DNA from 2 places in the Peribacillus asahii genome. Region 2 is predicted to be linked to the other one. Evidence: riboswitches for the same ligand, from Rfam matches in the RefSeq annotation. Region 2 holds a riboswitch; the other holds the start of a gene.

Region 1 (4,433 bases), 1.2 Mb from region 2:
GTTTTTTGGTAGCTCCTTCGTAGAAACATAAAGAGCCGTAGTAAAAGAAGAAGGGGAGAATAAAAAATGGCAGATAAAAATTATCGTTTTGAAACATTAAGTATTCATGGGGGATTGCAAGTTGATGAAACAGGAGCACGTTCATTGCCAGTTTATCAAAGCAATGCTTACTTATTCAAAGATACAGAGCATGCCGCTAATTTATTTGGATTAAAAGAAACAGGCTATATTTATACAAGACTTCATAATCCAACAGTTAGTGTGTTTGAAGAACGAGTGGCCCTTTTAGAAGGCGGAATAGGTGCTTTGGCTACCTCAAGTGGAATGGCTGCTATTACATTAGCGATTTTGAATATTGCTGGTGCAGGCGATGAAATTATCTCTTCTTCCACTATTTATGGCGGAACATACAATTTATTTGCTAATACACTTCCTAAATACGGAATCAAAGTGAAGTTTGTTGAGCCAAATGATTTAGAGAAATTTAAAGAATCGATTACACCTAGAACAAAGGCGATTTATGGAGAAACAATTGGAAATCCAAGCCTAAATGTATTAGATATTGAAGCACTTGCTGACATTGCACATGAAGCAGGGATTCCACTAATTGTTGATAATACATTTGCGACTCCGTACTTATGCCGACCAATTGAATTTGGAGCAGATATTGTTGTGCATTCTGCAACAAAATGGTTACTAGGAAATGGAACAACGATGGGTGGAATTATTGTAGATGGAGGTAAGTTTGATTGGAATTCACCGAACTTCCCTGGATTTACGGAGCCAGATCCAAGTTATGATCATTTAGTATTTGCCGAGGCACTTGGACAGGCTGCATTTATTGTGAAAGCTCGTGTTCAATTGCTTCGTGATATTGGTGCAACGTTAAGTGCACAAAGTGCCTTTCAATTTACATTAGGACTTGAAACATTACATGTACGAATGAAAGAGCATCTTGCTAATACAAAAGTGATTATTGACTATTTAGAACAACATCCGGCCGTTGAGTGGATTTCATATCCAGGTAAGGAAGACCATTCGGATAAAGCATTAGCTGATAAATATTTGCCTAAAGGGGCAGGTTCGATTATTACATTTGGTATTAAAGGTGGCCGAGAAGCTGGAGCGGCATTAATTAATTCCGTTCAACTATGGTCACATGTTGCGAATGTTGGAGATGCGAAGAGCTTAATTATCCATCCAGCTAGTACAACACATCAACAATTGAGTGATGCTGACTTACTGAAAGCAGGCGTAAGCGCAGACTTAGTTCGTTTATCTGTCGGCATTGAAAATGTAGAAGATTTAATTGATGATTTGAATCAAGCAATTGAAAAAGCGATAGCTGCGGCAGCGAAAGAAGTTGAATAAAACAGAATAGTCGGAAATTATCGACTTTTCTAAGACAATTGCACTCCCTATATATCTGTGATAAAATCACAAACATAATTATATATGAACTTAATCTATGTACGATTTAATTATATAGGATGTTACTCTTATCAAGAGCGGTGGAGGGATTGTGCCCGATGAAGCCCGGCAACCGGCAAAGCACTCGCTTTGAAAAGGTGCCAATTCACACAAAGTGTTACGCTTTGAAAGATGAGAGGAAGGATTAGTTTTTCCTGCCTCTCTGCTCATGTAGAGAGGTTTTTCTATTAAGGGTATATAAATCACTACATAGGAGAGTTTACTATCTTAATAGGTTTTATCTATTTTAGCGGGATGAACAGTCTCTATATTGTCGGGAGTGACAACTCGTTAAAGCAACTACCTTCAATGATATAGTTCGTTGATTGGATATAGAGGTGAGTGCAGTGATTTCTTTGTCAAAAGTCAACAAGTATTTCCGCTCAGGGACTGCGAAAAATGAGACCATTAAAGCGGTTAATAATGTGAATTTAACGATAAACAAAAGTGAAATTTTCGGTATAATTGGCTATAGCGGGGCTGGGAAAAGTACCCTGATCCGAATGTTAAATGGCCTAGAAACTCCTACAGAAGGTTCGGTTGTTGTAGCTGGTAAGGAAATTTCTAAAATTAAAGGTGCTGAGCTTCGCAAAGCACGCCAAGAGATTAGTATGATTTTCCAGCATTTTAATTTATTATGGTCAAGAACAGTTCAAGAAAATATTGCCTTTCCGCTTGAAATTGCGGGTGTTCCAGCTAAAAAACGAGCAGAACGTGTAAATGAACTGATTAAGCTTGTTGGGTTAGAGGGTCGTGAAAAAGCTTATCCTTCTCAACTAAGCGGTGGACAAAAGCAACGAGTCGGCATTGCGCGAGCGCTTGCAAATAATCCGAAAGTGTTGTTATGTGATGAGGCGACTTCAGCTTTAGATCCTCAGACGACGGACTCCATTTTAGATTTACTTGTCGATATTAATCAGCGTTTAGGGTTAACGATTGTACTGATTACACATGAAATGCACGTCATTCGTAAAATTTGCCATCGTGTCGCTGTAATGGAAAGTGGACAAGTTGTTGAGCAAGGCCCAGTCCTTGAAGTATTTAAAAACCCAACGGCTCCGATTACAAAGCGTTTTGTTCAGCAAGTAACAGAGCCAGAGGAAACAAAAGAAACTATCGAGAATTTGCTAGAACGTTTCCCAAAAGGAAAAGTCATTCAACTTACTTTCGTTGGGGAAGATGTAGAAAGTCCGCTTATTACAAAGTTAGTTCGTAATTTTGAATTAGATATTAATATTGTCCAAGGGAAAATTTCACAAACACGAAATGGCTCTTATGGAACACTATTTATTCATATTGATGGAAGTCATGAAGAAATTCTTCGCGCTATTCAATTTATAGAAGAGCAGCAAGTAGGCGTGGAGGTGATGACGCATGCTTGAAGAATTATTGCCGAATATAAATTGGGAAACGATGATTGAAGCAACAAATGAAACGTTATATATGACGGCGATTTCTGTTGCAGCCACTTTCTTTTTAGGGATTATACTTGGACTAGTTTTGTTCCTAACAGGGAAGGATAATTTATGGGAAAACCGATTCATCAATTGGATCATCAGTGCTTTTGTTAATATTTTTCGGTCTATCCCGTTCTTAATTTTAATTGTGTTATTGATTCCATTTACGAAAGCGATTGTCGGAACGATGATTGGAGAAAATGCAGCATTACCTGCACTTATCATTGGTGCTGCACCGTTTTATGCACGAATGGTTGAAATTGGTCTTCGTGAAATTGATAAAGGGGTTATTGAAGCGGCAAGATCGATGGGAGCCAAAACGAGTACAATTATATGGAAAGTATTACTTCCAGAATCTATGCCAGCCCTTATTTCCGGAATTACTGTTACATCAATTGCTTTAGTCGGTTATACGGCAATGGCTGGAGTAATTGGGGCTGGAGGACTTGGAAATTTAGCTTATTTAGAAGGGTTCCAACGTAGTCAAAATGACGTAACACTAGTAGCAACAATCATTATTTTAATAATTGTCTTCATTATTCAAATGATTGGAGACTTTATTACATCAAAATTAGATAAAAGATAAGAGGGGATGAAAAGAATGAAAAAGTTTTTAGGGTTTGCTCTAATTTTAGTTTTATCAATCGCCCTAGCTGCTTGCGGCAATGACAACAAAGATAATCAAGACGAAAAAGCCGCAGATAATGCAGAAGGAAACACAACGCTAAAAGTTGGCGCATCTAATACGCCGCATGCTGTTATTCTTGAAGAAGCAAAGCCGCTTCTTAAAGAAAAAGGTATTGATTTAGAAATCGTTCCATTCCAAGATTATGTATTGCCGAACAAAACATTAGCAGAGGGAGAATTGGATGCTAACTATTTCCAACACATTCCTTACTTAGAATCACAAATTGCTAAGAATGGTTATGATTTTGTGAATGCGGGCGGTATTCATATTGAACCAATCGCGATTTATTCTAAAAAATACAAAAGCTTATCTGAACTTCCAAAAGGTGCAACACTTATTATGAGCAGCTCAGTAGCTGACCATGGTCGTGCGCTTTCTTTACTTGAAGAAAACGGTTTAATCACTTTAAAGGAAGGTATTGATAAAACAAAAGCAACAGTTGAAGATATTGTAGAGAACAAACGTGATATTAAATTTGAAGCGAAATACGAAGCTGCTCTTCTTCCGGAAATTTATGCAAATGGAGAAGGCGACGCTGTATTAATCAATTCTAACTACGCTATTGATGCTGGTTTAAATCCTGTTGAGGATTCAATTGCTATTGAAGGTTCAAAATCACCGTATGTAAACGTTATTGCAGTAAATAAGAAAGATGAAAACAACGAAGCGATTAAAACATTAGTAGAAGTGTTACGCTCAAAAGAAATTCAAGATTTCATCACGAAAGAATTTAAGGGTGCGGTTGTACCTGTAAGTGAATAAGTGATGAAGGAAGGCGACTTGTTAATTAGGCAAGTCGTCTTTTTCAAGTGTTTCTA
Region 2 (4,433 bases):
ATTAAAAAGCGAGCGTGCTGATGCAAGAATGCGCGTGTTTAATGCAGATGGATCGGAAGCATCTATGTGTGGGAATGGGCTGCGCTGTGTAGCTCGCTATGCAATTGATACGCTCGGTAAAGAGAACTTAGTTATTGAAACGATGAAAGTGGATTTAGAGGTTGAAAAGGTAGATGATGTATATGAAGGGATCCCAACGTTTAAAGTGGAAATCTCACCGGTAAGCTTTGATGTTAAGGATTTGCCGCTTGTGATTGAACAAAGCGAATTACAAAACGAACGATTGCCAGAATTACATGATACGCTTCTTTTTTCGGCGTTAGCTGTACCAAATCCACATTTAGTTACGATTGTAGATAGCGAAATGATTCATTCTGATGTTCAGGAAGTATTAGCAACAAAAGTAAATGGACCGAATGAGCTTTTCCCAGATGGAGTAAATGTAAGCTTCGTAAAACAGTTAGAAGAGGGACATATTTATGTCCGTACATTCGAACGCGGTGTTGGCTTTACAAACGCATGTGGAACAGCGATGTCAGCTTCAAGCTTAGTAACATGCTTAAATGGTTTAAATCAGCTTGAAAGTGATATTTCCGTATTCAATAATGGTGGTAAAGTGAAATGTGTTGTTCATAAACGTGATAATCAATATTCCATTGACTTGATTGGGAATGCTACAAATGAATACAAAGCAACAATTGAAGTGGATTTAAATTGTCCAGAGCAATTTAATGTGCTGACAAAAGAAAGTTTTGATCAAGAAATTACGCTATATGCGAAGCTTAAAGCAGACGTACAAAGCTATTTAAAAGAAGTGTTATAAATAAGAAAGGGCGTTTCCGAATAACATCGGAACGCCCTTTTTTTGTGGATAGATAGTGGGTAAAGCGCTTTTTGACTTTAATATCAAGAACAATACAGTTGCTAGATAAAGTCACATAATATAATTGAAATTTATTTATAAGAATCTCATTAATTTTGCTTTGTTTAAGTAGCCTTATTTTCTCTAAAGGATAAGGCAGTTGAGGGTTTTAGGAACTTCTATCTTATTCACAGAATAATATTTATAATAAAGACAAGGAGTGATGTGTATGGATCAACCGTTTGAATTGCATGGCGATTCTATTAGGGATTATATCTGCAAGGATGAAGAACCTGAAGGTGACTATCGAATTTTACGAACATTTAAAACCCCCACCCAGCGGATTGCCCTCGTCGATTATATTGGTGAAATGTTGATTTATAGCAATGGTGACGTCATGTTTGGCACAACAGATGGTGAGAGTATTTATGCAGAAGTGATGGTACACATTCCAATGGCTGCTGCACGCAAGCGGAAGAATGTTCTAATCATCGGTGGGGGTGGTGGAGTAACGACCCGCGAGGCCCTTCGTTATTCTGAAGTGGAGAAAATTACTACCCTCGACATCGACGAAGTGATGATAGATTTCGGTAAAAATTTGGAGGCTTTGGTACAATTTAATCAAGGTTCATTGAATCATCCTAAAGTTCAGGTCGTAATTGAAGATGGCAGAAAGTTTGTCGAGAAAGCCGGGGAAAAGTGGGATGTTATTATTATCGACCTTCCTGAGCCAACTGACAAATGTCCTGAGCTTTCCCGTCTCTTCAGCAGGGAGTTTTACAGCTTCTTGAAAGACCGTTTAGAACCAGGGGGTGCAATCTCTGTGGCTTGTTCCGCTTTTCCCTGGATGCCTGAGTACTTTTGGAGTATACAGAAAACCCTCAAAAAAGCTGGTTTCTATGTACTGCCATATCACAATTTCGTCGCGAGAGACGGAGAGGATTGGGCGTTTTGTCTGGCTACAACGTCCCCTGTTAAAGCAAATGATTTACGTATGTTAGTTCCAACACAGTACCTGTCACTTGAACGGCTAACAGATATGTTTTATATGCCGTTTCATTTTGTGAACTTTAAGAATAAAGGCAAAGTCCAAACAGACAGCAATACGGTGTTGCTTGATATTGTAAATGAAGCTGATTGAGTTGAACTTTATCATTTTCTATTTGGCCCCCAGCGTGTCCCCCTCAAGCTAACAATGTAAATGACTAGATACGAAATGATCTTTTTTCAAAACTAGCGAGTGCTAAAAAAGTAGACAAGCTAAAGAAGCCTATTAAAACGCAATGTTTTTCGCTAGATATTTTGTCTAGGCTGCCTCGCTATTTCATACACAATTCCTAGATTAAATAAATAATTAAAAAAAATACAAAAAAAGGTAAAAGACGAATATTGTTCGTGATTTGTCTCTAATTCTTAGTTATTTTGTTTGAAAAATTCAAAAATTAACTAGAAGGTATTGAATTTCATCATTGTTTCATGTAAATTAAGAATAATTATATTGTAATTTAATTTGAAATGTTTAGAAAAGTTTATATAAATCAATCTTATCGAGAGAGGTGGAGGGACTGGCCCGATGAATCCTCAGCAACCAGCTGTGTAAGCTAAGGTGCTAAATCCAGCAAGCGGGCGCTTGATAGATGAGGAGAATGTTTCTTATGAAAACCTTCTTCTTTTATTAGATAGAAGGTTTTTTCTTTTTCTTACACCATTGAAATAAAGCAGAAACTGAATTGTTTTTGGGAAAGGGTGCACATATGGAGTTTCGTAAAGAGCTAAAGCAAAGAATTTTAATTGGGGAAGGAGCAATGGGGACACTGTTGTATTCCCGTGGCATCGACCATTGTTATGAAGAATTAAACTGTACAGAGCCTGATCAAATTGAAGCGATTCATCGTACTTATTTGGATGCGGGTGCTGATATTTTACAATCGAATACGTATGGGGCGAATTTTCATAAATTAAAGCGCTATGGATTAGAAGATCAAGTGAGTCAAATCAATCGTCAAGGAATTGCGATTGCTAAAAAGGTTGCGCAAGGGAATGCGTTTGTGTTTGGAACGATTGGTGCTTCTAGAAGTATTAGAAAATCTGATTTAAGTTTAGAAGAAATTAAACGTAGTTTCCGTGAACAGCTATATAGTTTACTACTTGAAAGTCCTGATGGATTATTATTCGAAACATATTATGATTTAGAAGAATTGGAAACAGTGTTGCAAATTGCAAGACAAGAAACGAATATTCCGATTATTACAAATGTAACGTTGCATGAACTTGGGAATTTACAAAACGGTGTTCAGTTAAATGAAGCATTTAAGCGCTTAGAACAATTAGGTTCAGATGTAGTTGGGCTTAATTGTCGCTTAGGTCCGCACCATATGATTCGCGCTTTAGAATCTGTTCAACTTCCAAGCAATGCTGTGCTTGCAGCGTATCCTAATGCAAGTTTACCAGATTATGTGGACGGCCGATTAGTGTATGATGCGGCGCCGGAATACTTTGGCTCAAGTGCGCTTCAATTACGTGACCAAGGAGCATCCATTATTGGAGGATGTTGCGGTACGACACCGCAGCATATTACAGCAATGAAAGCAGCTGTTTGTGATTTAGCTCCAATCGTTGAGAAAAAAATGCAAGTAACGAAAGTGGAAACAATTGAAGTTCGGGAACAAGATCGCACCCCTGCTTTATATGAAAAAGCGAAAACAGAAAGAACGATTTTAGTAGAGCTAGATCCACCTAAGAAACTGGGAATCGAAGAGTTTATGAAAGGGTCTAGAGCTTTGAAAGAAGCTGGAGTTGATACGATTACGTTAGCGGATAATTCGCTCGCTTCCCCTAGGATTTCTAATGCAGCGTTGGGTATGTTAATTAAATCACAGCTTGATTTAAATCCGCTTGTGCATATTACATGTCGTGATCGAAACTTAATTGGATTACAGTCGCATTTAATGGGCCTACAAACCTTAGGATTAAATGAAGTATTAGTTATTACAGGAGATCCTTCAAAAATTGGCGATTTCCCGGGTGCAACATCTGTGTATGATTTATCTTCTTTTGATTTAATTAGTTTGGTTAAGCAGTTCAATGAAGGACTTTCGTATTCTGGACAAAGTCTTGGCCAAAAGACGAATTTTAAAATTGCTGCGGCTTTTAATCCAAATGTGAAATATTTAGATAGAGCGGTTCAACGAATGGAAAAGAAAATTGAATGCGGCGCTCATTCATTTTTAACACAGCCGATTTATTCCACTTCACAGATTGAAGAAGTATACGAAGCAACGAAGCATTTAGAGACACCTATTTTTGTCGGCATCATGCCGTTAACTAGTACCCGTAATGCCGAATTTATTCATAATGAAGTACCAGGAATTAAGTTGCCAGATCATGTTCGCCGGGCAATGGCAGCAGCAGGTAATGACCCAATTCAGGCGCAAAAAGAAGGTGTGGCAATCGCACGAGAACTTGTGGATGCGGCAATGGATAAATTTAAAGGTATTTATTTAATTACTCCATTCCTTCGTTATGAAATGACGGCGGAGTTAACGCGCTATATTAGAACGCTTGATCAAAC

Evidence for each region. Region 2 has a riboswitch for S-adenosylmethionine ahead of BAOM_RS14665 (bifunctional homocysteine S-methyltransferase/methylenetetrahydrofolate reductase). Riboswitches for the same ligand answer to the same signal wherever they lie in the genome.
Region 1: another riboswitch for S-adenosylmethionine. It lies ahead of BAOM_RS20950 (methionine ABC transporter ATP-binding protein); the one in region 2 lies ahead of BAOM_RS14665 (bifunctional homocysteine S-methyltransferase/methylenetetrahydrofolate reductase).

What each region holds. Positions count from the first base shown of each region.
Region 1 covers NZ_CP026095.1:4,238,376-4,242,808, reverse strand. The annotation lists gene BAOM_RS20955 (O-acetylhomoserine aminocarboxypropyltransferase/cysteine synthase family protein) at 67-1,371, shown strand; SAM riboswitch class I at 1,497-1,609, shown strand; gene BAOM_RS20950 (methionine ABC transporter ATP-binding protein) at 1,818-2,852, shown strand; gene BAOM_RS20945 (methionine ABC transporter permease) at 2,845-3,513, shown strand; gene BAOM_RS20940 (MetQ/NlpA family ABC transporter substrate-binding protein) at 3,529-4,377, shown strand.
Region 2 covers NZ_CP026095.1:2,994,276-2,998,708, reverse strand. The annotation lists gene dapF (diaminopimelate epimerase) at 1-823, shown strand, start outside; gene BAOM_RS14670 (spermidine synthase) at 1,092-2,003, shown strand; SAM riboswitch class I at 2,404-2,506, shown strand; gene BAOM_RS14665 (bifunctional homocysteine S-methyltransferase/methylenetetrahydrofolate reductase) at 2,617-4,433, shown strand, end outside.